Regions from separate parts of the Pseudomonas allokribbensis genome, predicted to be linked through region 2. Evidence: predicted binding sites of a transcription regulator. Region 2 holds the regulator's gene; each other region holds the start of a gene.
The links. Region 2 encodes FliA, which starts transcription of late flagellar genes. Its sites were predicted from a motif close to CTAAAGTTTNNNNNNNNNNNGCCGNTAA; they were not measured.
Positions count from the first base shown of each region.

Region 1: a site for FliA is predicted at 5,736-5,763, ahead of flgM (flagellar biosynthesis anti-sigma factor FlgM). Genes of this name have one in related genera too.
Region 3: a site for FliA is predicted at 6,413-6,440, ahead of IF199_RS25730 (methyl-accepting chemotaxis protein). Genes of this name have one in related genera too.

Region 1 covers NZ_CP062252.1:4,936,807-4,947,016, reverse strand. The annotation lists gene IF199_RS22595 (tetratricopeptide repeat-containing response regulator) at 1-351, shown strand, start outside; gene IF199_RS22590 (sensor histidine kinase) at 348-1,040, shown strand; gene IF199_RS22585 (glutamine synthetase family protein) at 1,260-2,501, shown strand; gene IF199_RS22580 (MFS transporter) at 2,570-3,940, shown strand; gene IF199_RS22575 (flagellar brake protein) at 4,016-4,762, opposite strand; gene IF199_RS22570 (flagella synthesis protein FlgN) at 4,858-5,325, opposite strand; gene flgM (flagellar biosynthesis anti-sigma factor FlgM) at 5,374-5,700, opposite strand; gene flgA (flagellar basal body P-ring formation chaperone FlgA) at 5,895-6,656, opposite strand; gene IF199_RS22555 (chemotaxis protein CheV) at 6,739-7,671, shown strand; gene cheR (protein-glutamate O-methyltransferase CheR) at 7,719-8,546, shown strand; gene flgB (flagellar basal body rod protein FlgB) at 8,788-9,195, shown strand; gene flgC (flagellar basal body rod protein FlgC) at 9,199-9,642, shown strand; gene flgD (flagellar hook assembly protein FlgD) at 9,658-10,210, shown strand, end outside.
Region 2 covers NZ_CP062252.1:1,771,984-1,782,193, forward strand. The annotation lists gene flhA (flagellar biosynthesis protein FlhA) at 92-2,221, shown strand; gene flhF (flagellar biosynthesis GTPase FlhF) at 2,233-3,573, shown strand; gene fleN (flagellar synthesis regulator FleN) at 3,687-4,517, shown strand; gene fliA (RNA polymerase sigma factor FliA) at 4,514-5,254, shown strand; gene IF199_RS08155 (chemotaxis response regulator CheY) at 5,422-5,793, shown strand; gene IF199_RS08160 (protein phosphatase CheZ) at 5,811-6,599, shown strand; gene IF199_RS08165 (chemotaxis protein CheA) at 6,639-8,909, shown strand; gene IF199_RS08170 (protein-glutamate methylesterase/protein-glutamine glutaminase) at 8,959-10,089, shown strand; gene IF199_RS08175 (flagellar motor protein) at 10,089-10,210, shown strand, end outside.
Region 3 covers NZ_CP062252.1:5,603,266-5,613,475, forward strand. The annotation lists gene coaE (dephospho-CoA kinase) at 1-404, shown strand, start outside; gene yacG (DNA gyrase inhibitor YacG) at 401-601, shown strand; gene IF199_RS25700 (hypothetical protein) at 610-825, opposite strand; gene IF199_RS25705 (energy-coupling factor ABC transporter permease) at 891-1,580, opposite strand; gene IF199_RS25710 (DUF1780 domain-containing protein) at 1,714-2,340, shown strand; gene IF199_RS25715 (DUF3094 domain-containing protein) at 2,485-2,658, shown strand; gene IF199_RS25720 (NAD(P)/FAD-dependent oxidoreductase) at 2,722-4,020, shown strand; gene IF199_RS25725 (HvfA family oxazolone/thioamide-modified RiPP metallophore) at 4,234-4,641, shown strand; gene IF199_RS25730 (methyl-accepting chemotaxis protein) at 4,716-6,341, opposite strand; tRNA gene IF199_RS25735 (tRNA-Pro) at 6,501-6,577, opposite strand; tRNA gene IF199_RS25740 (tRNA-Lys) at 6,675-6,750, opposite strand; tRNA gene IF199_RS25745 (tRNA-Pro) at 6,756-6,832, opposite strand; tRNA gene IF199_RS25750 (tRNA-Asn) at 6,842-6,917, opposite strand; gene clpB (ATP-dependent chaperone ClpB) at 7,216-9,780, opposite strand; gene pgeF (peptidoglycan editing factor PgeF) at 9,912-10,210, opposite strand, start outside.

The sequences.
Region 1 (10,210 bases), 3.2 Mb from region 2:
GGCGATGACCCGACGGTGATGAAAGACATCGCCAAGCTCACCGACGACCCGACTATTCTCAGCTCCAGCAATGCCGCCGCCGACCTCAACCGTCAGGGCGTGCGCGTGTACAAGACCGGCAACCTGGTGGAGGCCCGCGAGGTGTTCCGCAAGGCGCTGAAGATGCAACCGAAGAACATCAGTATTGCGCTGAACATGGCGCAGTCGCTGCTGCACGGCACCGACACCAGTGTGCCGTCGGCGGAGCTGGAAGAATGTCGGGCCTGCCTGAAACTGGTGGGCATGATGCCCGACACCGACGCGCGTTATCCGCGTTATCAGAAGCTGAAAAGCAAGGCGTTTGGCGAATGAACCAAGACGAGCAGGCACTGGATTTTTCCACGGTGATTGCCTCCACCGTGCACGACATGAAGAACTCTCTGGCCATGTTGATGCAGGCCCACAGCCAATGGCTGGCGCGTCTGCCCGAGGCCCAGCGAAAGGTGCCGGAGCAGGGCGTGATCGACTTCGAGTTCGCTCACCTCAACGGCATGCTGGTGCAGTTGCTCGGGCTGTACAAGCTCGGCGTCAACCAGATGCCGTTGCAGCCGGCCTACCACGAGCTGGACGATTTCATCGAGGCGCAACTGGCGGCACATCAGGAGGTTTTCGCCAGTCGCGGGATCATTGCCACTTATGAAGTCGACCCGCTCAGCCCCCTGGGTTTCTTCGACCGCGAACTGATCGCCTCGGTGCTCGGCAACTGTATCAACAACGCGATCCGTTACGCCCGTGAATCGCTGCTGATCACTGTCAGCGACGAGGCCGGGCAGCTGGTTCTGAGCATCAATGACGATGGCCCCGGTTACCCGGTCGAGATGCTCGAGCGCCAGGCCGATTATGTGCAGGGCATCAATCACAGCAGCGGCAGTACCGGCCTCGGTCTGTACTTCGCCGGACGCATCGCGGCGCTGCATCAGCGCAACGGTGTCGGCGGCCGGACCGAGATCCGCAATGGCGGGCCACTGGGTGGCGGTGTGTTCAGTATTTACCTGCCCTGAATCACGGATTCATCGACTCGAAGTCTTTTTGTTGGCCGCTGCTTGATATTCCGAACAGCTGAAGCCTATTTTGTCCGGGTCGCCGTTCGCGGCTCGCACAATAACAAGGATTGCGTCATGACAACCGATGGCCAGCGTTCACTCGCGCAGCGATTGACGGGCATTGATGAGATTGAATGTGTCACGCCGGATTTGAACGGCGTACCACGAGGCAAGGTAATGACCGCCGAGGGTTTCCTCGAAGGGCGGCGTTTGCAGATGGCCCGGGGGGTGCTGCTGCAATGCATCATGGGGGGCTATCCCGCTGCGCGGTTCTACGGCAGCGATGATGGCGACCTGGCGCTGGTGGCCGACCCTGCGCAAATCCATCCTCTACCGTGGAGCCAGGAGCCGCGCGCGCTGGCCATCTGTGATGCCGACGAACTGACCGGCGAAAGCTCCAACCTGTCGACCCGTGGCCAGCTCAAGAAAGTCATTGCTCGCTACGCAGCTCTCGGCCTGGCGCCGGTAGTGGCGACTGAACTCGAATTCTTTGTGTTCGCTCCGAACACTGACCCGACCCAACCTTTCCAGCCGCCAGTCGGTCTCGACGGTCGTCGCGAGGACGGTCACTCGGCCTTCAGCGTCAGCTCCAACAACGGTCTGCGACCGTTCTTCAGTGAAGTCTACAAATGCATGGCGGCCCTGGGCCTGCCGCGCGATACCTTCATGCACGAAATGGGCGTCAGCCAGTTCGAGATCAACCTGCTGCACGGTGATCCGCTGCTGCTGGCCGACCAGACCTTCCTGTTCAAACACCTGCTCAAGGAAGTCGCGCTCAAGCATGGCCTGACCGTGGTCTGCATGGCCAAGCCGCTGGCGCACACGCCGGGCAGTTCGATGCACATTCACCAGAGCATCGTCGAAATCGGCAGCGGCAAGAATGTGTTCAGCGATGAGAACGGTCAGCCGACCGCGATGTTCCGCCACTTCATCGGCGGGCAGCAGGCGGGTATGGCTGACTTCACCGCGCTGTTTGCACCGAACGTCAATTCCTACCAGCGTCTGTGCCATCCGTTTGCGTCGCCGAACAATGCTTGCTGGTCCCACGACAACCGTGCTGCGGGCCTGCGTATTCCGGCCAGTTCGCCGGTCGCCCGTCGGGTCGAGAACCGTTTGCCGGGCGCCGATGCCAATCCTTACCTGGCGATTGCCGCGAGTCTGGCGGCCGGTCTGCACGGTATCGAACATGAGCTGGAGCCGAGCGCGCCGATCCAGGGTGAATTCGAAGTGCCGGACAATCTTTCGCTGCCGTGCACGATGCACGCTGCACTTGAGCGTCTGAAACGCAGCCAGTTGGCCAAGGAACTGTTCGGCAAGGAGTTCATCGAAGGCTACATCGCTTCGAAAACCATGGAGTTGACCAGTTTCTTTGATGAAATCACTCCCTGGGAACGGCGTGTTCTAGCTGCCCAGGCCTGACGAACTGTCGCCATCGGGCTATCGTTTGATAGCCCGATACTCACCGCAAGGAGCCGCTCGGAACGCCGATGCGCCAAATCTGGAAATCCTTTCGAGCGCTGTATTTCGCCTCGCTGATGATGTTGATCGGCTCGGGCCTTCTTTCTACTTATCTGGCTTTGCGTCTGGCGGCCGACCATGTCGACGGACTGTGGGTCGGTGCGTTGATGGCGGCCAACTATTTCGGTCTGGTGCTGGGCGGCAAGATCGGTCACCGATTGATTGCCCGGGTCGGGCATATCCGCGCTTACTCGGCGTGTGCCGGGATCGTCGGCGCGGCGGTGCTCGGTCATGGTCTGGTGGACTGGTTGCCGGCCTGGCTGGTGCTGCGGACCATCGTCGGCCTCGGCATGATGTGCCAGTACATGGTGATCGAGAGCTGGCTGAACGAACAGGCTGACGCCAACCAGCGCGGCGTGGTGTTCAGCGGCTACATGATCGCCTCGTACCTGGGGCTGGTACTCGGTCAGCTGATTCTGGTCATGCACCCGGGGCTGGGCCTGGAACTGCTGATGCTGGTCGCCTTGTGTTTTGCTCTGTGTCTGGTGCCGGTGGCACTGACCCGACGGATTCACCCGGCGCCGTTGCATCCGGCACCGATGGAGCCTCGCTTCTTTATCAAGCGCGTACCGCAGTCGTTGAGTACGGTACTCGGTGCCGGTCTGATCATCGGTTCGTTCTACGGTCTGGCGCCGCTCTATGCCTCGCAGCAGGGGTTGTCCACCGAACAGGTCGGTCTGTTCATGGGTACCTGCATTTTTGCTGGGCTGCTGGTGCAGTGGCCACTGGGCTGGTTGTCCGACCGCTATGACCGGGCCTTGCTGATCCGTTGCTTTGCCGGGTTTCTGGCCGTAGCCGCGTTGCCGCTGGCGATCCTGCCGCAGGTGCCACTGGAGGTCTTGTTCGGTGTCGGTTTCCTGTGCTCTCTGGTGCAATTCTGCCTGTACCCGCTGGCCGTGGCGTTCTCCAACGACCATGTCGAAGGGGATCGGCGGGTCTCGCTGACGGCGATGCTATTGGTGACCTACGGGGTCGGCGCCAGCATCGGGCCGTTGTTGGCCGGTGTGTTGATGAAAATGTTCGGTAGCCAGAGCCTGTATGCGTTCTTCAGCTTCTTTGCGCTGGTGCTGGTGTGGCGCATCCGGCCGAAAGCCGTGACCAATCTGCACCAGGTCGACGACGCACCGCTGCATCACGTGGCGATGCCGGACAGCATGTCCAGTTCGCCGCTGGTGGCCGCGCTCGATCCGCGGGTCGATGAGCAAGTGGTGCAGGAGCAGATGCAGAATAACGTCGCGCCTGAACCGGCACCTGAGTCCGCACCTGAATCTGAGTCACCTGTGGAGCCTGAGGCCGGCAACGACAATCCTGCGCCGGACATCAGCGGCGCCAGGCCTTGATTCTGAAAAAACACCAGGTATAAAAAAACGGGCAGTCACCGCAAGGGACTGCCCGTTTTTCATGGTGCGTACGAATCAGAGATCGTCTTTGTCGAAACGCCGTGCTTCACGTTGCAGCTGATAGACGAAACGCTCGACGTTACGCGCCGCCGGGCCGCTGATGTTGTGAAAACGCAGGCCGGCGAAGGTGATGTTGAGTTTTTCTTCGAAGTGCAGGTAGCGCAGCTCGACCGATGTTGGCTGATTGCCGAACAGCGGCGGGGCGATCAGGCGATCGTAGACCTGGCCCAGTTGCAGGCGGTCGGTGATATCACCTTCAAAACGCAGCTTGCAGCCGGTGGCGGAAATATCCAGCAACTTGCCACCGATCGGCGACTTGAGCTTTTCGCCACCCAGTTCGACGCTGACCAGATCGGTCAGCTTCAGTGCCGCGCGAAAGGCGTTGCGGCGCTGGTGATAGACCACTTCGGTGGGCATCTCGCCAATGTAAAAGCGGTCACCGTCGGATTCCTTGATATCCAGCGTGCCGTTGCATTCCCAGGCAATGCGTACGCCTTCATGGAAACCTTCGACCTTGAACGGCTCGCCCGCCAGCAGGAAGCGTTCGCCATCGCGCGGGATCATTTCATCCAGGGCAATCGTGGCGGTATCCCGGTCAACCTTGATCAGGTAGCTCTGGAAGCGCTGGCTGCGTTCGTGAAAGGTGATGATCAGCGGATCGTGGCTCTCTTGCAGCTGGCGCAGGTTGCTGGAGATTTCCAGAGGCGTGGTGAGCACCTTTGGTGGCTGCGGAGAATCATCCGCGCTGAGGACGTTGGACACGTTAAATCAATCTCCAGACAAAATTTGACTACGGCTGGCCAGTATTTTGCCAGCATGTTTCGCGCGTTGATAGGGCGCAAGCATAGAAGAACGCATCACGCCTGACTGAGCGCGCGGGGTTTCTGCAGTTTGGAGAAGGTGCCACTGGCGTCATAGAGCGCAGGTGGCTCGCCGCCGGTGAGGATTTTCAGCTGATTGGCCGTGGCGGCCTGCTGAATCACGATCGACTGGCCATTTTTGGCATTGGTCGCCTGGCACTGGGCGATCAGGTCGGTCAGAACGTCGCTCTGGGTCAGCAACTGCTCGCCGATGCTCGACTGGCTGGCCAGTTGTTCCAAGCCTTGACGGTCGAGCGACAGATTGAGGCTGGCGAGGATTTCGCTGCGTTTGCGGCCATGCTGCTCAAGCAGAATGATCAATGCCTGTTTGCGCGCCAGAATTTCTTCCAGCAGCGGCATGTCGCGACCGTGCAAGGCGAGGGACTCGGATTGCAGTAACTCCAGCAATTGTTGAGCTGGAGCAAAGTCGTCGGTGATCAGTTGCAATAAAGTAGTGTCGTGCATGGCTGGCCTTGGGTTTTAAGCGTCCAAAAGCCTGGCGCTGACCGAGGCCTAGCGCTGGGCTTCGAAGTTGAGCAGTTTGCTGGCTACACGGTTGCTGTCGACTTTATAGCTGCCATCGGCAATCGCTGCTTTCAACTCGGCCACGCGGGCTTTGTCGACGGCAGGCTGATCGCGCAGCTTGTCAGTGACCTTCTGCAACTGTTGAGCCTCATTGCTGAGGTGTACCGATTCCCCGCTTTTTGCGGTACTGGCCTGTTCGGCCGGGGTATTCAGCGTCGCGGAAGTACCGGTTTCGGCGGTTTCCTTAGGCGTGCTGGTACGTGTACTGCCCGTAAGTGACGAGGAGCTGTTCAAACGGCTGAAATCGATGACCATGTTAAAAACCTCTGGGAATTTGGACGCTTGCCATGTTCTCGGCCATCCCCTGGAAAACTTTAGGCTCTTTTACCAATGAGCCTGCATGCGCCGCACAGATCCTGCTGCGGCACAGTTTAGGGAACAGCTCAGGTTGGCGCCAGTTTTCTGCGCGATCCCTCACGAGGCTTTCCTGTCATTGCTCCAATCGTTGTTCACATTGCCACTTCCACCTGGCCCGGCGCCATGACCTGCGCCTTGATGACCCGTTGGGAATTGAGGTTTTTCACTCGAATCTGTTCTTTCAGGCCACCGTTGGACAGGGCCTCGCCCGGCATGCGCACGGAGAGCGTGCCGCTGCGGGCGGTAATCACCACTTGATCGCCTTTGCGAACGACTTCCGCCTGTTCCAGATGCACCAGGGTAATCACTTGGTCGGCGACCGTTGGTCGGGTTAATTTTTGCCCGATCGCCTCATCCACCGACGTCAGGAAGCCCTGGTTGATCAGGCTCACATCATGCTCGCGCAGGGTCACGTCCTGGGGCTCGATGATCCCGGCGCGCTTGAGCGGGCGAGTGGTGGTCACGACCGGGCGAAACAGGCGGACTTGAGCGGGTACGAACACGGTCCAGGGGGAGGCGCCTTCGCAGCGAACCTTGACGGTTACGCGCCCCAAAGGACGTGCCGGGCTCTCCAGCGACGCTGTCAATTCCTTGTCGCACATAGGCATGTGCATGCGCGGATCGAGCTGCTTGACCTCGATTTCATAACGCCCTTCCGTTTGACTGGTAGCCAGATAGTCTTCTACGGTGAATTCAAGAAAGCCCTGAGTGACGCCGATAAGCATGTCAGGCAAGGTAACCGCATCAGCAATGGCAGGGCTGCCCGCGAAAAACAGGCAAGCGGCAGACACCGCGCAAAGTCCTCTGCGAAGGGGGGATGTCAGGCGTCGGAAAAATGTCGTTTGAATGTTCATAAGAGTTAAAAAGCAAGCGCCGTGCCGTTTAGCAATGAATGTGCGTCGCAACAACACTTGGCGTTGGTGTAGGAGTCTGGGCATGGCTGGTGTAATGGATTCGGTGAACCAGCGCACGCAACTGGTGGGGCAGAATCGCCTGGAGCTGTTGTTGTTCCGTCTCGACGGCCAGCAACTCTACGGGATCAACGTGTTCAAGGTTCGGGAAGTGCTGCAGTGCCCGCAACTGACGCTGATGCCCAAGTCCAGTCCTGTCGTGTGCGGGGTGGCGAATATCCGGGGGGCGACCATTCCGATCCTTGATCTGGCAATGGCAACCGGCTCCGGGGCGTTGAAAGACAAGAACAGTCCGTTCGTGATCATCACGGAATACAACACCAAGACCCAGGGTTTCCTGGTGCGCTCGGTGGAACGTATCGTCAACATGAACTGGGAAGAGATCCATCCGCCACCCAAGGGGACCGGTCGTGATCATTACCTGACCGCTGTGACTCGGGTGGACAATCAGTTAGTCGAAATCATCGACGTCGAGAAGGTGCTGGCGGAAGTCGCACCGACACCGGAAGCGATTTCGGTCGGCGTGGTGGATGTCGAGACCCAGAGCAAGGCGCTGTCTCTGCGGGTGCTGACGGTCGATGACTCGTCGGTGGCGCGCAAGCAGGTGACGCGTTGCCTGCAGACGGTAGGCGTTGAAGTGGTGGCGCTGAACGACGGCAAGCAGGCGCTGGATTACCTGCGCAAGCTGGTCGATGAGGGCAAGAAGCCGGAAGAAGAGTTCCTGATGATGATCTCCGACATCGAAATGCCGGAGATGGACGGGTACACCCTGACGGCCGAAATCCGCAGCGACCCTCGCATGCAAAAGCTTCATATCATCCTGCATACTTCGTTGTCGGGTGTGTTCAACCAGGCGATGGTCAAGAAGGTCGGTGCCGATGACTTCCTGGCCAAATTCCGTCCTGATGACCTGGCATCCCGGGTAGTCGACCGGATCAAAGCAGCAGATATCAGCTAGGGACTTTTCGTCCCTGGCGATCAACACGATTTAAGAGGCGGCATCATTTGTCTACGGGTAATTTGGATTTCGAACAGTTCCGGGTCTTCCTGGAAAAAGCCTGTGGCATTTTGCTCGGTGAAAACAAGCAGTACCTGGTCTCGAGCCGTCTCAACAAACTGATGGAGCAGCAAGGCATCAAGTCCCTGGGTGAGCTGGTACAGCGCATCCAGACCCAGCCGCGCAGCGGTTTGCGCGAGCAGGTGGTCGATGCCATGACGACCAACGAAACCCTGTGGTTTCGCGACACCTATCCGTTTGAAGTCTTGAAGAACAAGGTGCTGCCCGAAGCGATCAAGGCTGCTCCCAACCAGCGTCTGCGGATCTGGTCGGCGGCGTGCTCGTCGGGTCAGGAACCCTATTCGCTGTCGATGTCGATCGACGAGTTCGAACGGACCAACATCGGCCAGTTGAAAATGGGCGTACAGATCGTTGCCACGGATCTGTCCGGCAGCATGCTGACCAACTGCAAGACCGGCGAGTACGACAGCCTGGCGATCGGTCGCGGCTTGTCCGCCGATCGTCTGCAGCGCTACTTCGACCCGAAAGGGCCGGGGCGCTGGGTGATCAAGGCGCCGATCAAGAACCGGGTGGAGTTCCGCTCGTTCAACTTGCTCGACAGCTACGCAAGCCTTGGCAAGTTCGACATCGTGTTCTGCCGCAACGTGCTGATCTACTTCTCCGCCGAGGTGAAGAAAGACATCCTGTTGCGTATCCACAGCACGCTGAAGCCGGGCGGTTATCTGTTCCTCGGCGCTTCCGAAGCGCTGAACGGTTTGCCGGACCATTACCAGATGGTCCAGTGCAGCCCGGGGATCATTTACCAGGCGAAGTGATTGGCACCGGCAACACAAAAAACGGGAGTCCTCAGGGGCTCCCGTTTTTTTATGCCTGACCGTTTTTGCAGTGACGGCAAGCGGCAGAAAAGCGGCATCCGGCGGAAACCCGTTGCCGCTTTTCTGGCATTGCCGCATTGCCGATCACCTGCAAAGCCCCGGAATCCGGGGCTTTTTAAAACTGGCACGACGCTTGCTATAACCCAGTTACGAAAAACCCGGTCACCTGAAGGTTCCCGACATGAGCATCAGCTTCGATAAAGCGCTCGGAATTCACGAAAAAGCCCTGGGCTTCCGCGCCCAGCGTGCCGAAGTCCTGGCCAACAACATCGCCAACGCCGACACCCCGAACTACAAGGCTCGGGATCTGGAGTTCTCCAAAGTGCTCGAAGCACAGAGCCAGAAGAACGCCAACGGCACTATCGCCCTGAACATGACCAACAGCCGTCACATCGAAGCTGAAGGTCTGGGCAATGGCGACGAGTCGCTGATGTATCGCACGCCGATGCAGCCGTCGATCGACCAGAACACCGTTGATGCCCAACTGGAACAGTCGAACTACGCGGAAAACGCCGTCGGCTTCCAGGCCAGCTTCACGCTGCTCAACAGCAAATTCAAAGGGCTGGTGTCAGCCCTGCGCGGAGAGTAATCCATGTCCCTGTCCAGCGTTTTCAACATTGCCGGCAGCGGCATGAGCGCACAGACCACGCGTTTGAACACCGTGGCTTCGAACATCGCCAACGCCGAAACCGTCTCGTCGAGCATCGACCAGACCTATCGCGCCCGTCACCCGGTGTTCGCCACCATGTTCCAGGGCGGCCAGAGCGGCGGCAGCAACTCGCTGTTCCAGAACCAGGACGCGGCCGGCCAGGGCGTGCAGGTCATGGGCGTGGTCGAAGACCAGAGCAACCTCGAAGCGCGCTACGAGCCGAACCATCCGGCCGCCGACGCCAAGGGCTACGTCTACTACCCGAACGTCAACGTGGTGGAAGAAATGGCTGACATGATTTCCGCGAGCCGTTCGTTCCAGACCAACGCCGAAATGATGAACACGGCCAAAACCATGATGCAGAAGGTGCTGACCCTCGGTCAGTAATAAGGGGCGACTGCCATGAGTGTTTCCGATACCACCAGCAGCCTGAGCATGAAGGACATCCTGGCGAACTCGTCGAAAAAGACCAGTTCGACAACCGATGGCATTGCTTCGGCCACTAACAGTTCCACCGGCGGCCAGGCCCTGGGCAAGGACGCGTTCCTGCAATTGCTGGTAACCCAGCTGAAAAACCAGAACCCGCTCGACCCGCAGGACAACAGCGCATTCGTTGCCCAGTTGGCGCAGTTCAGCAGCCTCGAGGGTATTACTACCCTCAACAGCACCGTGAGTTCGCTGGCCGGCAATTACAACTCGTCGCAAGCCCTGCAGGCTTCTTCGCTGGTCGGTCGCAACGTGATCGTGCAGACCAACTCGGTCCAGCTCGACGATCCGAGCAAAGGCATGACCGGTTCGGTCACCGTTCCGTCGTCGATTGCCGGCGGCACCGTCAGCATCACCGACAGCAGCGGCACGATTGTTCGTACCCTCGATCTGGGCAGTCGCGCCGCAGGCGCCGCGAGCTTCACCTGGGACGGCAAGGACAAGGACGGCAACCTGGTCAAGACCGGTA
Region 2 (10,210 bases):
TCATCGGCAAAAGTTGGAAGGCTTCTTGCAGTAGCCGCCGTGCGCCCGCTCTGGGCGTCAAAAGTTTGCTTTAAAGGAACGGGGAAAACCGGTGGATCGCTCTCAGTTAATCAACAGTGCTCGCTCGAACATTGCCGATCTCAGTCGGGGCAATCTGGGTGTGCCGCTGTTGCTGCTGGTCATGCTGGCGATGATGATGTTGCCGGTGCCGCCGTTCCTGCTCGACGTGTTCTTCACCTTCAACATTGCCCTGTCGATCGTCGTGCTGCTGGTCTGCGTGTACGCGTTGCGGCCGCTGGATTTTGCGGTGTTCCCGACGATCCTGCTGGTGGCGACGCTGTTGCGACTGGCGTTGAACGTGGCGTCGACGCGAGTGGTGATGCTCCACGGTCAGGACGGCCACGCCGCTGCCGGTAAGGTGATCCAGGCCTTCGGTGAGGTGGTGATCGGCGGTAACTACGTGGTCGGTATCGTGGTCTTCGCGATTTTGATGATCATCAACTTCGTCGTGGTCACCAAGGGTGCCGGGCGGATTTCCGAGGTGAGCGCGCGTTTCACCCTCGACGCGATGCCCGGCAAACAAATGGCAATCGACGCCGACCTCAACGCCGGTCTGATCGACCAGAACCAGGCCAAGGCCCGCCGTTCCGAAGTCGCCCAAGAGGCTGAGTTCTACGGTTCTATGGACGGTGCCAGCAAGTTCGTCCGTGGTGACGCCATCGCCGGCCTGCTGATTCTGTTCATCAACCTGATCGGCGGCATGGCCGTCGGTATCTTCCAGCACAACATGACCTTCGCCGACGCCGGCAAGGTTTACGCCCTGCTGACCATCGGTGACGGTTTAGTGGCGCAATTGCCATCACTGTTGTTATCTACAGCGGCAGCAATCATGGTGACCCGTGCTTCCGGTTCGGAAGACATGGGCAAGCAGATCAATCGCCAGATGTTCGCCTCGCCGAAAGCGCTGGCGGTGGCGGCCGGTCTGATGGCGGTCATGGGCCTGGTGCCGGGCATGCCGCACTTCTCCTTCCTGAGCATGGCGGCCCTGGCGGCTGGTGGCGCGTACCTGTTCTGGAAAAAGCAGAACGTCGCCAAGGTGCAGGCGCTGCAAGAGGTTCAGCGTCAGCAGGAGCTGCTGCCTTCGCCGGCCCGCGCCATGGAAACCAAGGAGCTGGGCTGGGACGACGTGACGCCAATCGACATGATCGGCCTGGAAGTCGGTTATCGCCTGATTCCGCTGGTGGACCGCAACCAGGGCGGGCAATTGCTGGCGCGGATCAAGGGCGTGCGCAAGAAGCTCTCGCAGGATCTGGGCTTCCTGATGCCGACCGTGCACATCCGCGACAACCTCGACCTGGCGCCGAGTGCCTATCGCCTGACCCTGATGGGCGTGATCCTGGCCGAAGCCGAGATCTACCCGGATCGCGAACTGGCGATCAACCCGGGGCAGGTCTACGGCACGCTCAATGGTATTACCGCCAAAGATCCGGCTTTCGGCCTGGAGGCGGTGTGGATCGAAGTCAGCCAGCGTGCTCAGGCACAATCGCTCGGTTACACCGTGGTGGACGCCAGTACCGTGGTCGCCACGCACTTGAACCAGATTCTGTACAAGCACTCCAGTGAGCTGATCGGCCACGAAGAAGTGCAGCAACTCATGCAATTGCTGGCCAAGAGCTCGCCAAAACTGGCGGAAGAGCTGGTGCCGGGTGTGGTGTCGCTGTCGCAACTGCTCAAGGTGCTGCAAGCACTGCTGGCCGAACACGTGCCGGTGCGCGACATCCGCAGCATTGCCGAAGCCATCGCCAACAATGCCGCCAAGAGTCAAGATACCGCCGCTTTGGTGGCCGCTGTGCGGGTCGGCGTTTCTCGCGCCATCGTCCAAAGCATTGTAGGGACTGAGTCGGAGCTGCCAGTTATCACGCTGGAGCCAAGGTTGGAACAAATATTGCTCAATAGTCTGCAGAAGGCAGGACAAGGCTCGGAAGAGGGCGTTCTGCTGGAGCCAAGCATGGCCGAGAAGCTGCAGCGTTCGCTCATCGAAGCGGCGCAGCGTCAGGAAATGCAAGGTCAGCCGGTGATCCTGTTGGTAGCAGGCCCGGTTCGCGCGATGCTCTCGCGCTTTGGCCGCCTGGCAGTCCCTGGACTGCATGTGCTGGCCTACCAGGAAATTCCGGACAACAAGCAAGTGACCATCGTTGCGACAGTAGGGCCCAACGGCTGAGGTAGTGGTTTATGCAAGTTAAGCGTTTTTTCGCCGCCGATATGCGTCAGGCCATGAAGCTGGTTCGTGATGAGCTGGGCGCTGATGCCGCCATCATTGGCAACCGCCGCATTGCCGGCGGCGTCGAGCTGACGGCGGCGCTGGATTACAAACTGTCGGCGCTGGCGCCGCGGGTTCCGAACATGGAACTCGAAGACGAGCTGCGCAAGACCCAGTCGCGCATCGTCACCGCCCAGGCCGAACTGAGCATGCGTGGTGAAGCCGACGGCAACACCAATCGCCAGTTGTTCTCCGGTCTGCCATTGACCGCCGGCCTGCCGCTGACGGCTGCCGAGCCTCTGACAGAACCGACTTACGCTGCTCCGGCGCGTCCGGCACCTGCGCCTGCACCGGCTGCCGCTGGCGTTGATCCGCGTGCGCTGGATTCGATGCGTTTCGAACTCAACAGCCTGCGCGAGCTGATGGAAGTGCAACTCGGCACTCTGGCCTGGAATCAGCTGCAAGGCAGCCGTCCGGCTCAGGCGAACCTTTATCGTCGTCTGCAACGCATCGGCTTGTCCGGCCCGTTGTCCCGCGACCTGCTGGCGCTGACCAGCGATATCGAAGAACCTCGTCAGGCCTGGCGCATGTTGCTGGCGCACCTGGCGCGGATGATCGCCACGCCGGAAGTCGAGCCGCTGGAAGAGGGCGGGATCATTGCCATGGTCGGTCCTGCCGGCATGGGCAAGACCACCACCCTGGCCAAACTGGCCGCCCGTTACGTGCTCAAGTACGGCGCGCAGAACATTGCGCTGGTGAGCATGGACAGCTTCCGCATCGGTGCTCAGGAACAGTTGAAAACCCTGGGCCGGATCCTCAATGTGTCGGTGACCCACGTCGACCCGGGCCAGTCCCTGGTGCAGGCGCTGGATCCACTGCTGCGCAAACGCGTGGTGCTGATCGATACCGCCGGCCTGCAGGCCAGCGATCCGGCACTGCGCATGCAGCTGGAAAGCCTGGCCGGTCGTGGCATTCGGTCGAAAAATTATCTGGTACTGGCAACCACCAGCCAGAAACAGGTTCTAACCGCCGCTTATCACAGTTACAAGCGTTGCGGGCTCGCCGGGTGCATCCTGACTAAACTGGATGAGACGGCCAGCCTTGGCGAAGTGCTGAGCCTGGCGATCAGTCATGAACTGCCGGTCGCCTACCTGACCGACGGCCCACGGATTCCGGATGATCTGCATCTGCCGCGCCGTCATCAATTGGTCAGCCGCGCCGTCAGTGTGCAAATGCAGGAAGAACCCAGCGAAGAAGCCATGGCTGACATGTTCGCTGATATCTACCACAGTCCCACCAAGCAGGTTGGCTGAGGTAATGAACAGTTTTTGTACCTACATCGATGGTCTGCCATGCATTGTTCCGGTTGTGAACGCGCAGCCAGTAATGTGGCCTCCGTCTATGCAAGACAAGGTAAAGAAATAACATGGGCAGCATGCATCCCGTACAGGTGATCGCGGTGACCGGCGGCAAAGGTGGCGTCGGCAAGACTAACGTGTCAGTGAACTTGTCCCTGGCGCTGGCAGAGCTTGGCCGTCGGGTCATGCTGCTGGACGCCGACCTGGGTCTGGCGAACGTCGACGTTCTGCTGGGCCTCACGCCCAAACGTACCCTGGCCGATGTGATCGAGGGCCGCTGCGAGCTGCGCGACGTGCTGTTGCAAGGCCCCGGCGGGATTCGCATCGTGCCGGCCGCTTCCGGCACCCAGAGCATGGTTCACCTGAGCCCGGCCCAGCATGCCGGTCTGATTCAGGCGTTCAGCGACATCGGCGACAATCTCGACGTACTGGTGATCGACACCGCTGCGGGTATTGGTGACTCGGTAGTCAGTTTCGTTCGCGCAGCGCAAGAAGTGTTGCTGGTGGTCTGCGACGAGCCGACCTCGATCACCGACGCCTACGCCCTGATCAAACTGCTGAACCGCGATTACGGCATGAACCGCTTCCGCGTCCTGGCCAACATGGCCCAGAGCCCGCAGGAAGGTCGCAATCTGTTCGCCAAGTTGACCAAGGTCACGGATCGCTTCCTCGACGTCGCCCTACAATACGTCGGTGCGGTGCCTTACGACGAAAGCGTGCGCAAGGCGGTGCAGAAGCAGCGTGCGGTCTATGAAGCCTTCCCGCGTTCCAAGTGCGCACTGGCGTTCAAGGCGATCGCGCAAAAGGTCGACACCTGGCCGCTGCCCGCCAATCCGCGCGGCCACCTCGAATTTTTCGTCGAGCGCCTCGTGCAGCAAACGGCAGGACCTGTGCTATGACCGCCAGCGGTATGAATTTCTACAAGAAGTCGGCACGTGACGCGCAGTACGAGCTGATCGAGCGTTACGCGCCACTGGTCAAACGCATTGCTTACCACTTGCTGGCGCGATTGCCGGCCAGTGTGCAGGTCGAAGACCTGATCCAGGCCGGAATGATCGGCCTGCTCGAAGTCTCGACCAAATACGACGCCAGCAAAGGCGCCAGTTTCGAAACGTACGCGGGCATCCGGATCCGCGGCGCCATGCTCGATGAAGTACGCAAGGGGGACTGGGCACCGCGCTCGGTTCACCGCAACACCCGTATGGTCAGCGACGCGATTCGCTCGATTGAAGCTAAAACCGGCCGTGACGCTAAAGATCACGAGGTTGCGGCCGAACTCCAATTGAGTCTCGACGATTACTACGGGATTTTGAACGACACCCTGGGCAGCCGACTGTTCAGTTTCGACGACCTGTTGCAGGACGGCGAACACGAAGGGCTGCACGAGGATGGCGCAAGTGCTCATCTTGAGCCGTCGCGCGATCTGGAAGATGAGCGCTTCCAGGCTGCGTTGGCGGACGCGATTGCCAATTTGCCGGAGCGTGAGCGACTGGTGTTGGCGCTGTACTACGACGAAGAGCTGAACCTCAAGGAAATCGGTGAAGTCCTTGGCGTCAGTGAATCGCGGGTCAGCCAGTTACACAGCCAGTGCGCGGCCCGCTTGCGGGGGCGTTTGGGGGAGTGGCGAGCGCGCTGAAGGCAGTGTGGGGACGCTGCGAACGAGGCTGGTGCGGTGGTGAACGGCACCGGTCTTGCTCTGTTGTGCTCCAGACAGTCATCGAGTGCTTTGCCGGATTGATTGAAATGGCGCGTCCAGGTGCTGGGCGCGTTTAAGACTGCTTGGAGGTCGAATTGAACAAAGACATGAAAATCCTCATCGTTGATGACTTCTCAACGATGCGGCGGATCATCAAGAACCTGTTGCGTGACCTTGGGTTCACCAACACCGTTGAAGCCGACGATGGCACCACTGCCATTCCGGTGCTCAACAGCGGCAGCATCGACTTTCTGGTGACCGACTGGAACATGCCTGGCATGACCGGTATCGACCTGCTGCGTCACGTGCGCGCCGATGAAAAACTCAAGCACCTGCCAGTGCTGATGGTGACTGCTGAAGCCAAGCGCGAGCAGATCATCGAAGCGGCCCAGGCCGGCGTTAACGGCTACGTGGTCAAACCTTTCACGGCTCAGGCGCTGAAAGAAAAAATCGAGAAGATTTTCGAACGCATCGGCTGATGACGCGCGGGGGAGCTATGGAGCATAACGAATCTTCACAGGGCGACTTCGAGTCGACTCTGAAAAAACACGCGGTCGAACTGGTCGAAAGCCTTGAAAAAGGCAGGTTCGGCGACGCTGTGCAACTGATCCATGAGCTCAATCAGACCCGTGACCGTGGCCTGTACCAGGAAGTGGGCAAGCTCACGCGCGAACTGCACAGTGCAATCGTCAACTTCCAGATCGACCCGCATATGCCGCAGGCCGAGGAAGTGTCGCAGATCACTGATGCGACCGAGCGTCTGGGCTATGTGGTCAAGCTGACCGAAGCGGCAGCCAACCGCACCATGGACCTGGTGGAAAGCGCCACGCCGGTGGTCAATGGCCTGGCTGACGAAGCCCAGGCATTGAGTGCCGACTGGGGACGTTTCATGCGCCGTGAAGTCGGGGCTGAAGAGTTCCGCGAGCTGGCGCGTCGGGTCGACGGTTTTCTGGCACGCAGCAGCGCGGACAACCGCGCGGTGTCGAGCAACCTCAACGACATTCTGCTGGCCCAGGATTACCAGGACCTCACAGGTCAGGTGATCAAGCGCGTGACCCAGTTGGTCACCGAAGTCGAAAGCAATCTGCTCAAACTCGTGCTCATGGCCAGTCAGGTGGACCGCTTTGCGGGCATCGAACATGACCGTGCGGCAATGCTCGCTGAAAAAGATCCACAAAAACATCTCTCGCAGGGTGAAGGTCCGCAGATTCATGCCGATAAACGAGAAGACGTTGTGTCCGGTCAGGACGATGTGGACGATTTGCTATCCAGCCTTGGATTTTGAGTTTTTTTGGGTTTTTAGACCTGTAGGAGCACCCCATTAATGAGCTTCGGCGCCGATGAAGAGATCCTTCAGGATTTCCTGGTTGAGGCCGGCGAGATTCTTGAGCAACTGTCCGAACAACTGGTCGAGCTGGAAAGCCGTCCGGATGACGCAGATCTGCTCAACGCAATTTTTCGCGGTTTCCACACTGTAAAAGGGGGCGCCGGCTTCCTTCAGCTCAATGAGCTGGTGGAGTGCTGTCACATCGCCGAAAACGTGTTCGACATCCTGCGCAAGGGTGAACGTCGCGTAGATGCAGAACTGATGGACGTGGTGCTCGAAGCGCTGGACGCGGTGAACAGCATGTTCAGCGAAGTCCGCGATCGCAGCCCGATTACTGCCGCAACCCCGGAACTGCTGGCCGCCCTGGCGCGTCTGGCTGAACCGCAATCGGCGGATGAAGCCCCGGCTTCGCCTGTTGCCGAGATGATCGAAGAACTGGTCGTCGAAGGCGATTCGGGCGATATCACCGATAACGAATTTGAACAGTTGCTGGACTCGCTGAACGCCGTCAAGGCCGAAGCCGAAGCCCCGGCGGCTGCCGCTGCGCCTGCTTCCGATGAAGCGGCCAGCGATGAAATCACCGACGCCGAATTCGAGTCGCTGCTCGACCAGTTGCACGGCAAGGGCCAGTTCGCGGCCGACGCCGTGGCACCGACAGCCGCTGCACCTTCTGCTCCGGCGGTGGGCGACAGCTCGGACATCACCGACGACGAATTCGAAGCCTTGCTCGATCAGTTGCACGGCAAGGGCAACTTTGCCGTCGATGCGCTGGAATCGGCGATTGCGTCGGTGCCTGCATCGGCTGCTCCGGCAGCGGCTGCGGCCGGTAGCGATCTGATCAGCGATCACGAGTTCGAATCGCTGCTCGACGATCTGCATGGCAAAGGCAAGTTCACTGACGTCGCCACCGGTGCCGTCGTGACGGCCGGCAATGCTTCTGCTGTTGCAGCGCCTGCCGCCAAGGCCCCGGCCGCTGCGGCAAAACCTGCTGCAAAAGCGCCTGAGCCTAAAGCCGAACCGGCCAAGCCAGCCGCCGCTGCTGCACCGGCTCCGGCCCGTGCGCCGGCGACTCCGCCACCGGAAAAACCGGCGAGCGAAGCCGAAACCACCGTTCGTGTGGACACCGCACGTCTCGACGAAATCATGAACATGGTCGGCGAGCTGGTACTGGTGCGTAACCGTCTGGTGCGCCTGGGCCTGAACAGCGGCGACGAATCGATGCAGAAGGCCGTGTCGAACCTCGACGTGGTTACCGCCGACTTGCAGACTGCGGTAATGAAGACCCGGATGCAGCCGATCAAGAAAGTCTTCGGCCGCTTCCCGCGTCTGGTTCGCGATCTGGCGCGTCAGCTCAAGAAAGAGATCAACCTGGAACTGGTGGGCGAAGAGACCGACCTCGACAAGAACCTCGTCGAGGCACTGGCCGACCCGCTGGTCCACTTGGTGCGCAACGCGGTCGACCACGGCATCGAGTCGCCGGAAGAGCGCGAAGCCTCGGGCAAGGCCCGTGGCGGCAAGGTGATCCTGGCGGCCGAGCAGGAAGGCGACCATATCCTGCTGTCGATCTCTGACGACGGCAAAGGCATGGACCCGAACGTCCTGCGCGCCATCGCCGTGAAACGCGGTGTGATGGACAAGGATGCCGCCGATCGCCTGAGCGACACCGAGTGCTACAACCTGATTTTCGCCCCGGGTTTCTCGACCAAGACCGAGATCTCCGACGTGTCCGGCCGTGGTGTCGGCATGGACGTGGTGAAGACCAAGATTTCCCAGCTCAACGGTTCGATCAACATCTACTCGACCAAGGGCGCCGGCTCGAAAATCGTCATCAAGGTGCCGCTGACGCTCGCGATCATGCCGACCCTGATGGTGATGCTCGGCAACCAGGCGTTCGCGTTCCCGCTGGTGAACGTCAACGAAATCTTCCACCTCGACCTGTCGACCACCAACGTGGTGGACGGCCAGGAAGTGGTGATCGTGCGGGACAAGGCGCTGCCATTGTTCTACCTCAAGCGCTGGCTGGTCAGCTCCGCGGCTCACGAAGAGCAGCGTGAAGGCCATGTGGTGATCCTTTCGGTGGGCACTCAGCGGATCGGCTTCGTCGTCGATCAACTGGTCGGCCAGGAAGAAGTAGTCATCAAGCCATTGGGCAAAATGCTGCAGGGAACCCCGGGCATGTCCGGCGCCACCATTACCGGTGACGGCCGCATTGCGCTGATTCTCGATGTTCCAAGCATGCTCAAGCGTTACGCCGCACGGCGTATTTGAATCCGGGGCAGCGGGGCGACAACGTCCCGCTGCACCTAATGGAGTGTTTATGGCAGTCAAAGTCCTGGTGGTGGACGATTCGGGTTTTTTCCGCCGCCGCGTCTCGGAAATTCTTTCAGCGGATCCGAGCATCCAGGTTGTCGGTACGGCAACCAACGGTAAAGAGGCGATCGATCAGGCCCTGGCCCTCAAGCCGGACGTGATCACCATGGACTACGAGATGCCGATGATGGATGGCATCACGGCCGTGCGGCACATCATGCAGCGCTGCCCGACCCCGGTGTTGATGTTCTCCTCGCTGACCCATGAAGGCGCCCGGGTAACCCTGGATGCGCTGGATGCCGGCGCGGTGGATTTCCTGCCGAAGAATTTTGAAGACATCTCCCGCAATCCGGAGAAGGTCAAGCAACTGCTGTGCGAGAAGGTGCACAGCATCTCGCGCAGTAACCGTCGTTTCAGTGCCTACAGTGCGCCGGCGCCTGCCGCTGCGCCTGCGCCGACTCCGGCAGCGGCGCCGTCGAGCTTTGGCAGCCACAGTGCTCCGGCTCGTCCGGCACCTGCGCCTGCACCGGCTCGCGCTCCGGCGGCCAGCACTTCGTCGGCAGCGCCGAAACGCAAAGCCTACAAACTGGTGGCTATCGGCACGTCGACTGGCGGACCGGTTGCCCTGCAACGGGTTCTGACCCAGTTGCCGGCCAACTTCCCGGCGCCGATCGTGCTGATCCAGCACATGCCGGCAGCCTTCACCAAGGCGTTCGCCGAGCGTCTGGACAAGCTCTGCCGCATCAGCGTCAAGGAAGCCGAGGATGGCGACATCCTGCGTCCGGGCCTGGCGCTGCTGGCACCCGGTGGCAAGCAGATGATGATCGACGGCCGTGGCGCGGTGAAAATCCTGCCGGGCGACGAGCGTCTGAACTACAAGCCTTGCGTGGACATCACTTTCGGTTCCGCGGCGAAGTCCTACAACGACAAAGTTCTGGCGGTCGTGTTGACCGGCATGGGCGCCGACGGCCGCGAAGGCGCACGTCTGCTCAAGCAGGGCGGCAGCACGGTCTGGGCTCAGGATGAAGCCAGTTGCGTGATCTACGGCATGCCGATGGCGATCGTCAAAGCTGACCTCGCGGATGCGGTGTACGGCCTGGACGATATCGGCAAGCACATCGTCGAGGCGTGTATCTGATGGATGTTCTAAGCCTTATCGGGATCATCATGGCGTTTGTCGCCATCATCGGCGGCAACTACCTTGAAGGCGGCCACCTCGGTGCGCTGGCCAACGGCCCGGCAGCGCTGATCGTGCTGGG
Region 3 (10,210 bases), 2.7 Mb from region 2:
CAGCGTTGCGCAAGCTGATCTTCGAAGTACCGGAGCAACGCCGCTGGCTCGAAGCGCTGTTGCATCCGCTGATCGCCGAGGAAATCGCCCATCACCTGGCGCTGGCAAAATCGCCTTACGCGATTCTGGTTTCGCCGCTGTTGATCGAGTCCGGACAGTACGCGATGACCCAGCGGATCCTGGTGATCGATGCTCCGCAGCAACTGCAGATCGAACGCACCTTGCAGCGTGACCAGACCAGCGAACAGCAGGTCCAGGCGATCCTCAAGGCTCAATCCAGCCGCGAAGACCGCGTCAGCCGCGCCGACGATGTGGTGGTCAACGACCGCGACCTCGCCTGGCTGCACGGCGAGGTCGAGCGCCTGCATCACTTTTACCTGACTTTATCTGGAGGCCAGTCATGAGCCCGATCCCGACCGTTGAATGCCCGACCTGCGGCGCCCCGGTGGAATTCACCCCCGAGAACAAATTCCGGCCGTTCTGCTCGGACCGCTGCAAACTGATCGACCTCGGCGCCTGGGCGTCGGAAGAACACAAGATCCCGGTCGCCCCGGATGCCGAGGACGAACTGTTTTCCGGCGACTTCGACCAGCGCCACTGATCCTCTGATCAGGGCCGCATGAAGCCGTAGTCCTGATTGTCGTCGAGGTTTTCTGCCAGAAAGCGCAACTCGTCGGCCAGGTCTTCGGCGTTGCGCACCGCCTTGCTCTGCTGCACCACGGCACTGAGCAAGGCGCGCAGACTCAATCCAGGATCGAAGCCTACCTCCTGCGCCATCTCCAGACTTTGCCGGGTTTCCTGCCTCGCCCACTCGTAAACACTCATGCCGCTGCTCCTGAAGGGATTTGGCCGAGCATGAAATGCCGCGCACGGGGTGGATTTGATGTGGATCAAGACTTGGGATCGTCGTCCTTCCAGGGCGCCGAAAGGTAGCGGGTGCGGTTGAAGGTCTCCAGCCATTCCGGGCAGAACACCACCAGCGCACTGATCACCATGCCGTTGATGAACGCTTCCGGAAAAATCAGCAGCCACAGGTAACCGATGAAATCTTCCAGCCATTCGGGCATGGCGAAGAGGCCGTCGTACCAGAGCAAGGTCAGGCTCAGCACCAGGCATGACAGCGCCGACAAGGCCGCCGCGAAGAAGCCAGAGCAAAAGATATACACAAACGGATTACGCGGTTGCGCCCGCTCGACCAGGATCGCCACGCCCTCGGTGATCAGCACCGGCAGCAGGATCAGCAACGCGCCGTTGACTCCGACCGCCGCCAGATCCTGGCGTCCCAGCAGGACCAGCCCGATCTGCGCCACCAGCCCGCCCACAATCGCCAACGGCCAGTCGAGCAGCAACGTCACGGCGGTCATGCCAATGAAGTGATACGACACACCCGTGTCGAAATCCCTGCGCACCATCCACAACAGAAACAGCGCGAACACGGTGCCGAACAGCAAGTGCTGACGACGGCTGTCGCTGAACAACTCGACCCACGGCGCGCGGCAAATCGCCCAGAGCAGCACCGGCAGGTAAATCAGCCAGCCGAGGGTCAGACTTGTCGATGACAGCAGTTCTGCACCGATCATGATCCCATCACCTTCATTCGCACCGCAGACTCCTTTGATTGGCGCTCCTGTGTCGAAGTTTACACCGCCACCTTGGTGAAACTGCCGATGCAAAGCTTTCTGCTTGTCGCAATTGAACGCTAAGCTTGGGCCTATGGATGACTCAGATTATTTACGCCTGCTGACCATCGCGGCCGAGCAAGCCAACGCGTTCCTGTCCAATGCCCGCAAATGGGAGCGTGAGCGTTGGGTCTGCCAGCGCCTGCTGCAAGGCCTGAATATTCCGTATCGCGCCGACGAATTCGCCCCGGCCGGCGAGCCACCGGACGTGTTGTTTCGCGATGCCAACTTCGAGGTGTTTTTCGTCCTCGACGAAGGCCGCCGCCTCAACGATGAATGGCGCGATGAGCTGCAACGTCGACGCAGTGCATTTTCCCTGAGCCAACTGGTGCGCCGCGAGGCCAAGCCACGGCGGATTCCGGCCAACGAGTTTCTGCTCAGGCTGGCGCCGACCTTGCGCAAGAAAGCGCACAACTACAAGGAACGCGGCATGGACCTGGGCGAACTGGACATCATCGCCTTCGCCAGCCTCAAGCGCGAAGTGCTCGACCTCAACAGCCACTTTCCTCCGCCCACCGAATATTTGCGACAGGGCTGGCGCTCGCTGTCACTGGTCGGACCGACGTTCGCCCGCGTCTTGTTCGCCCACCCCGATGCACCGGATTTCCTGCGCAGCAACCTGGGTCGCAGCATCGTGTTCGATGTCGGGATCAGCCTGTAATCCCTAAGCAGGATGGCGCAAACACTGGCCGGATGTTACAAAAGCGCAATCATTCGCCCGGATGACATGCGCCGTTCAACGCTCGCAGGCAAACCGCTGTAACGTCTGCGCATTCAGCAACGTCTATCCCTGACGAGGCCTCATATGACCAGCCGCCTGAACCCCGATGACCAGAAGCATGTCGAAGAGTACCTGCAGTTGTCCCAACACCGTGTCGAGCGCCGGCCATTCCGGCCGTGGATGCTCCTGGTGGTGGTGCTGGCAGTGACCATTGGTCTGGGCCTGTTGAGCCGATTTATCAGTTACCTGACGCTATGAGCTGCATCGCGCTCGCTCGGGTAACCGCACCGATTTCCTTTAAAAACCTTGCGAGCTATTCCCATGTCCCATCGTATTGTCATTGTCGGCGGCGGCGCCGGCGGTCTGGAGTTGGCTACCCGTCTGGGTAAGACTCTGGGTAAACGCGGCACTGCCAGCATCATGCTGGTCGACGCGAACCTCACGCACATCTGGAAACCGCTGTTGCACGAAGTGGCCGCCGGATCGCTGAACTCCTCCGAAGACGAACTCAACTATGTCGCCCAGGCCAAATGGAACCACTTCGAGTTCCAGCTGGGGCGCATGAGCGGGCTCGATCGTGAGCAGAAGAAGATTCAGCTCGCCGCCACCTACGACGAAAACGGCGTGGAACTGGTTCCGGCGCGGGAAGTGCCTTATGACTCGCTGGTGATCTCGGTCGGCAGCACCACCAACGATTTCGGTACCCAGGGCGCAGCGCAGCACTGCCTGTTCCTCGACACCCGCAAACAGGCCGAGCGTTTCCACCAGCAATTGCTCAATCACTATCTGCGTGCTCACGCCGGGCAAACCGATGTGGTCCAGCAGATCAGCGTGGCCATCGTCGGCGCCGGCGCCACGGGCGTCGAACTGGCGGCCGAGCTGCACAACGCCGCTCATGAGCTGGCGGCCTACGGTCTGGACCGGATCAAACCGGAAAACATGCACATCACCCTGATCGAAGCCGGGCCACGGGTGCTGCCAGCCCTGCCGGAGCGTATCAGCGGGCCGGTGCACAAGACCCTGGAAAAACTCGGGGTCAATGTGATGACCAACGCGTCGGTCAGCCAGGTCACCGCCGACAGCCTGATCACCGCCGATGGCAACGAGATCAAGGCCAGCCTGAAAGTCTGGGCTGCCGGGATCCGCGCGCCGGGTTTCCTTAAGGACATCGATGGCCTGGAAACCAACCGCATCAACCAGCTGCAAGTGCTGCCGACCTTGCAGACCACCCGCGACGAAAACATTTTCGCCTTCGGTGACTGCGCCGCCTGCCCGCAACCGGGCTCGGATCGCAACGTTCCGCCACGGGCCCAGGCTGCGCACCAACAGGCGTCGTTGCTGGCCAAGTCGCTGAAACTGCGGATCGAAGGCAAGACCCTGCCGGAGTACAAGTACACCGACTACGGCTCGCTGATTTCGCTGTCGCGTTTTTCGGCTGTGGGTAACTTGATGGGCAACCTGACCGGCAGCGTGATGCTCGAAGGCTGGCTGGCGCGGATGTTTTACGTGTCGCTGTACCGCATGCACCAGATGGCGCTGTACGGCCCGTTCCGCACGGCGATGCTGATGCTGGGCAGCAAGATCGGACGCGGCACCGAGCCACGTCTGAAGCTGCACTGATGTAAAACGCTGTGGGGGCGGGCCTGCTCGCTCCCACAGGGTTTTGTCTTTTACTGTATCTGCCCGCGCTTTCCTCACCTTCGCTTACAAACGCCCCCGCTCCTCGACACAGACGCGATACACCGCCACCGCTTAATGGCCACACCCGAGCACACCTGCTCCGGCTGATCGCCCTTAACGTGTGGTTGCGCAGTGCAACCGAAGGAGAATGAAATGACCCGCACTTCGAAAATTGGCAAAACCTCCCTTGGCCTGGTCGGTGCCGTACTGGCTGGCGGCCTGATGCTGTCCGGCTCGGTGTTCGCCGCACAACCGCTGGCCCAGGGCTACATGGTTGCCTCGGCTGAAACCTCGGTGAAAACCCCGGAAGGCAAATGCGGTGAAGGCAAATGCGGCGACGCGTCGATGGCCAAGACCGACACCGATGGCGACGGCAAAGTCTCGCGCGCCGAGTTCCTGAAGGTTGCGCCGAAGTCCGACTTCGACAAGATCGACACCAACCATGACGGCTTCATCGACGAGCAAGAGGCTTACAACAACGTCAAAGCCAACTTCGAAGCCAACGGCAAGAAAATGCCGAAAGGCCTGTTCGAACACCTGAAAGACCAGGACGGTGCCTGATTTTCATTCTGTCCCGACAAAACAAAGCCGCGCTTTCTCTCACGAGGAGCGCGGCTTTTTTACGTCTGCCGGGATTACAGCTGGAAGCGCCGCACCATACCCTGCAATGCATTGGCCAGTTTCGATAGCTCATGACTGGAAGCGCTGGTTTGATCGGCGCCGGCCGCCGAACGCACCGACAAGTCACGGATGTTCACCAGGTTGCGATCCACTTCCCGTGCCACTTGCGCCTGCTCTTCGGCGGCGCTGGCGATCACCAGGTTGCGTTCGTGGATCTCATGCACCGACGCGGTGATGGTTTGCAGCGCCTCACCGGCCCGCTCGGCCAGCACCAGCGTGGTGGACGCACGCGAGGCACTGGCCTGCATCGACTCCAGCGCCAGGCATGAACCGTTGCGCATGCCTTGCACCATCTGCTCGATTTCCTGAGTCGATTGCTGCGTGCGATAGGCCAGCGCGCGGACCTCGTCAGCAACCACCGCGAACCCGCGTCCGCTCTCCCCGGCCCGCGCCGCTTCGATGGCGGCGTTGAGCGCCAGCAGGTTGGTCTGCTCGGCGATCGCCCGGATCACGTCCAGCACCTTGCCGATGTCTTGAGATTGATTGGCCAGTGATTGCACCAACTCGCCGGTGTGTTGCACCTCACTGGCCAGCGCATTGATCGCGCTGGCGGTTTCACTGACCCGCTCTTGCCCCAGATGCGCCGATTCGCTGGACTGGCGTGTCGCGTCGGAGGTCGACACTGCATTGCGTGCGACCTCTTCGACCGCGGTGGTCATCTCATTGACGGCGGTGGCGGCCTGTTCGATTTCGTTGTTCTGTTGTTGCAGGCCTTGGGTGCTGTCGAGCGTGACGGCGTTGAGCTCGTCGGCGGCGGTCGCCAGTTGCGTGGCTGAACCGTTGATGCCTTGCAGGGTTTCACGCAGGTTTTGTTGCATGGTCGCCAGCGCCTTGAGCAAACGGCTGACCTCATCATTGCCATCGGTCTCGATCGGACGCGTCAGATCGCCTCTTGCGACGTTTTCCGCAGCATCCACAGCGGCGCTCAGGGGGCGAACGATGCTGCGCGTCAGCAGCATCGCCAGGGCCACGGTCGCCAATGCTGCCAGCGCGATGAACAGGCTGACGATGGTGCGTGAGGTTTCGTAGTGCGCGGCGGAGTTGCGGCTTTCGGCGGCGACCTGTTTGGCGAACAGATCCGCCAGGTCATTGAGTTGTTTGCCGGAGCCATCGACCACGGTTTTCATGTCGACCAATAGCAGCTTGGTCAGCTCGTCACGCTTGCCTTGCTCGGCCAGTGCGAACGATTGAGCGATGCCGGCACGGTAGGCCGCGAAAGTTTTCTTGAACTGATCGTACAACTGCTGCCCTTCCGGGGTGGTGACCAGTCGGTCGTACGCGGCGATTTTCTCGCTCAGCTCCTTGTCGCGGGTGTCCATCTGGCTGCGGTAGGTGGCGACGTTGTTCGGGTCCTGATCCAGCGCCATGCGCAGGGAGATGGTGCGGATGCGCAGCATGATCTCGCGGATCTCGTCACCGCCACGAATGCTCGGCAGCCACTGATTCTCCACGGCGACCTCGCTCTCGCGGATGCTCGACATCTGCCCCAGGGCAAACACGCCGAGCAACGCCACCAGCACAGCGATCAGGGCAAAGCCCAGGGCGGCACGGGGAGCAATATTCAACTGACGAAGCAACATGACGAACGCCCTTTTTCTTGTATTGGCCGGATTCAAGGGGCGATCGACGGCAGCCCCTTTTCGTTAGCGGGCTATCGGCAAGTTGTACGATGACTTGAATGAAACATGTCTGGAGGGCAAAAAAAATCCCCGTATCTTTCGATACGAGGATTTTTAATATGGTCGGGGTAAGGGGATTCGAACTCCTGACATCCTGCTCCCAAAGCAGGCGCGCTACCGGACTGCGCTATACCCCGGTAAAAAAAAGGCGACCTTTCAAAGATCGCCTTCTTCGATCAGCGCTTTTGGCCTCTGATCTTAAGATTCGATCCCAGCGTTAACTGGTTTCAAAAATGGTGGGTCGTGTGGGATTCGAACCTACGACCAATTGGTTAAAAGCCAACTGCTCTACCAACTGAGCTAACGACCCAAAAATGGTCGGGGTAAGGGGATTCGAACTCCTGACATCCTGCTCCCAAAGCAGGCGCGCTACCGGACTGCGCTATACCCCGGCTTGAAATTGGCTCCGTGACCAGGACTCGAACCTGGGACCCAATGATTAACAGTCATTTGCTCTACCGACTGAGCTATCACGGAACTACATATTTCAATTTACTACGGTGAAACTTGCAGCTTCTCGACATCGTTTTCGCATCGCTGCGTTCGTGTGTCTGAGGCGCGCTATTCTACAACCTAGAACACCTCTGTCAACCCCCTAAATTGCTTTCAAGTTAATGATTTGCAACTTATTTCAGATTTCTGCCCAGTGAGCTGAAACCGTGTTGGTGACTGACTGCGGGGCGCACTTTACAAGCCTTTTCCTTTGAGTTCAACAGCCTAACGAAAAAAAAGGCCTCGCAGTGCGAGGCCTTCCTTACTTCACCACCTTCAGGTGTCAGTTGAACGTGATCTCGTCGTTCTCCACGACACCGGTCGCGGTCTCGCCCGGCAGGAAGCGTCCCGACAGGATCAACTGCGCCAGCGGGTTCTCGATCCAGCGCTGGATCGCCCGTTTCAGCGGCCGTGCGCCATAGACCGGGTCGTAGCCGACGGCAATCAGCTTGTCCATCGCCTCCGGGCTCAGTTCCAGCTTCAGCTCGCGCTCGGCCAGACGACTGCGCAGACGACCCAGCTGGATCTCGGTAATGCCCGCGATCTGATCCCGCGCCAATGGCTCGAAGATCACCACTTCGTCGACCCGGTTGATGAACTCCGGACGGAAGTGGGTGGAAATCGCATCCATCACCGCTGCACGTTGCGCCTCACGGTCACCGACCAGTTCCTGGATCTGCATCGAACCGAGGTTGGAGGTCATGACAATCACGGTATTGCGGAAATCCACCGTACGGCCGTGGCTGTCGGTCAGACGACCATCCTCCAGCACTTGCAGCAGGATGTTGAACACGTCCGGGTGCGCCTTCTCGACTTCGTCCAGCAGGATCACCGAGTAAGGCTTGCGCCGTACCGCTTCGGTCAGGTAACCGCCCTCTTCATAACCCACGTAGCCTGGTGGCGCACCGATCAGCCGCGCCACGGAATGTTTCTCCATGAACTCGGACATGTCGATCCGCACCATCGCCTCTTCAGTATCAAAGAGGAATTCGGCCAGCGCCTTGCACAGCTCGGTTTTACCGACACCGGTCGGGCCGAGGAACATGAACGAGCCGCTCGGACGATTCGGGTCGGACAACCCGGCACGGGAGCGCCGCACCGCATTGGCCACTGCGACCACGGCTTCGTCCTGGCCGATCACACGCTGGTGCAACAGGCTTTCCATCTTCATCAGCTTGTCGCGCTCGCCTTCGAGCATTTTCGACACGGGGATACCGGTCCACTTCGAGACGACTTCGGCGATTTCCTCTTCAGTCACCTTGCTGCGCAACAACTGGTTCTCGCTCTTGCCGTGCTGGTCGACCATTTGCAGGCTGCGCTCCAGATCCGGGATCACCCCGTACTGCAACTCGGCCATGCGGTTCAGGTCGCCTTTGCGGCGCGCGGCTTCCAGCTCCTGACGGGACTGTTCGATCTTCTGCTGAATCTGCGCAGAACCCTGCACCTCGGCTTTTTCCGAGTTCCAGATTTCTTCCAGATCCGAATACTCACGCTCGTGGCGGACGATTTCTTCCTGGAGTTTTTCCAGGCGCTTCATCGCTGCCTCGTCGCTTTCTTTCTTCAGTGCCTGGGATTCGACTTTCAGTTGAATCAGGCGACGCTCCAGACGATCCAGCACTTCCGGCTTGGAGTCGATCTCCATACGGATGCGGCTGGCCGCTTCGTCGATCAGGTCGATCGCCTTGTCCGGCAACTGCCGGTCAGTGATGTAACGATGGCTGAGCTTGGCCGCGGCGATGATCGCACCGTCGGTGATCGCGACCTTGTGGTGGACCTCGTAACGCTCCTTGAGGCCACGCAGGATCGCGATGGTGTCTTCTTCACTCGGCTCGTCCACCAGCACTTTCTGGAAGCGCCGTTCGAGAGCCGCGTCCTTCTCTATATATTGGCGGTACTCGTTGAGCGTGGTCGCGCCGACGCAGTGCAGCTCGCCACGGGCCAAAGCCGGTTTGAGCATGTTGCCGGCGTCCATCGAGCCTTCGCCTTTACCGGCACCGACCATGGTGTGCAGTTCGTCGATAAACAGAATGATTTGCCCTTCCTGCTTCGACAGCTCGTTGAGCAGGGATTTCAGGCGCTCTTCAAACTCACCGCGATACTTGGCACCAGCAATCAGCGCACCCATATCGAGAGACAGCAGACGCTTGCCCTTGAGGCCATCCGGCACTTCGCCGTTGATGATGCGCAGGGCCAGACCTTCGGCAATCGCGGTTTTACCCACGCCCGGCTCACCGATCAGCACCGGGTTGTTCTTGGTGCGGCGTTGCAGAACCTGAATGGTGCGACGGATTTCGTCGTCACGGCCGATCACCGGATCGAGCTTGCCGTCTTCGGCGCGCTTGGTCAGGTCGACGGTGTACTTATCCAGTGCCTGACGCGATTCTTCGTGGTTGGCGTCATTGACCGCTTCACCACCGCGCAGGTTGTTGATTGCGTTTTCCAGCGCCTTTTTGCTCACGCCCTGGCCGAGCAGCAACTTGCCGAGCTTGCTGTTCTCGTCCATCGCGGCGAGCAGCACCAGCTCGCTGGAAATGAACTGGTCGCCCTTCTGCTGGGCCAGACGGTCGGCCTGGTTGAGCAGACGCGCCAGATCCTGCGACATGTTCACATCGCCGGTCGGGTTCTGGATTTTCGGTAATTGATCGAGCTCTTTGGTCAGCTCTTTGCGCAGGCTGTTGACGTCGAAGCCCACCTGCATCAACAGGGGTTTGATCGAACCACCCTGCTGTTCAAGCATGGCTTGCATCAAATGCGCCGGCTCGATGGCCGGATGATCGTGGCCGACAGCCAGGGATTGGGCATCGGACAACGCCAACTGTAATTTGCTGGTTAAACGGTCTATACGCATGGGTCACCTTCCTTTTGAGCAGGCCGGACCTAAAAAACCATCCTGAATAAAGAAACCTGCCAGATACCGCTATAGATGCGGTCGATTCTGGAAGATTCAAGCGTCAGGGAGTTGATACAGGTCAGACAAGCTTAGCGGGTGAGCCAGACTAGAGAAGCAAAGCGACCGGTGCGTGGCGCACGGCGGTAGGAAAAGAAGCGCGGATCGGTCACGGTACAGAAACCGCCACCATAAACAGCAGTGACACCCCGAACCGCCAGACGCAGTCGCGCCAGCTTATAGATGTCGGCCATGAACTTGCCGGCATTGTGGCTCGGGACAAAGGCTGTCGCGGCTTCGGGCAATTGATTGATGAAGACTTCCCGGACTTCCGGGCCGACTTCAAAGGCCTGCGGGCCGATGGCCGGGCCGAGCCAGACCAGAATGTCTT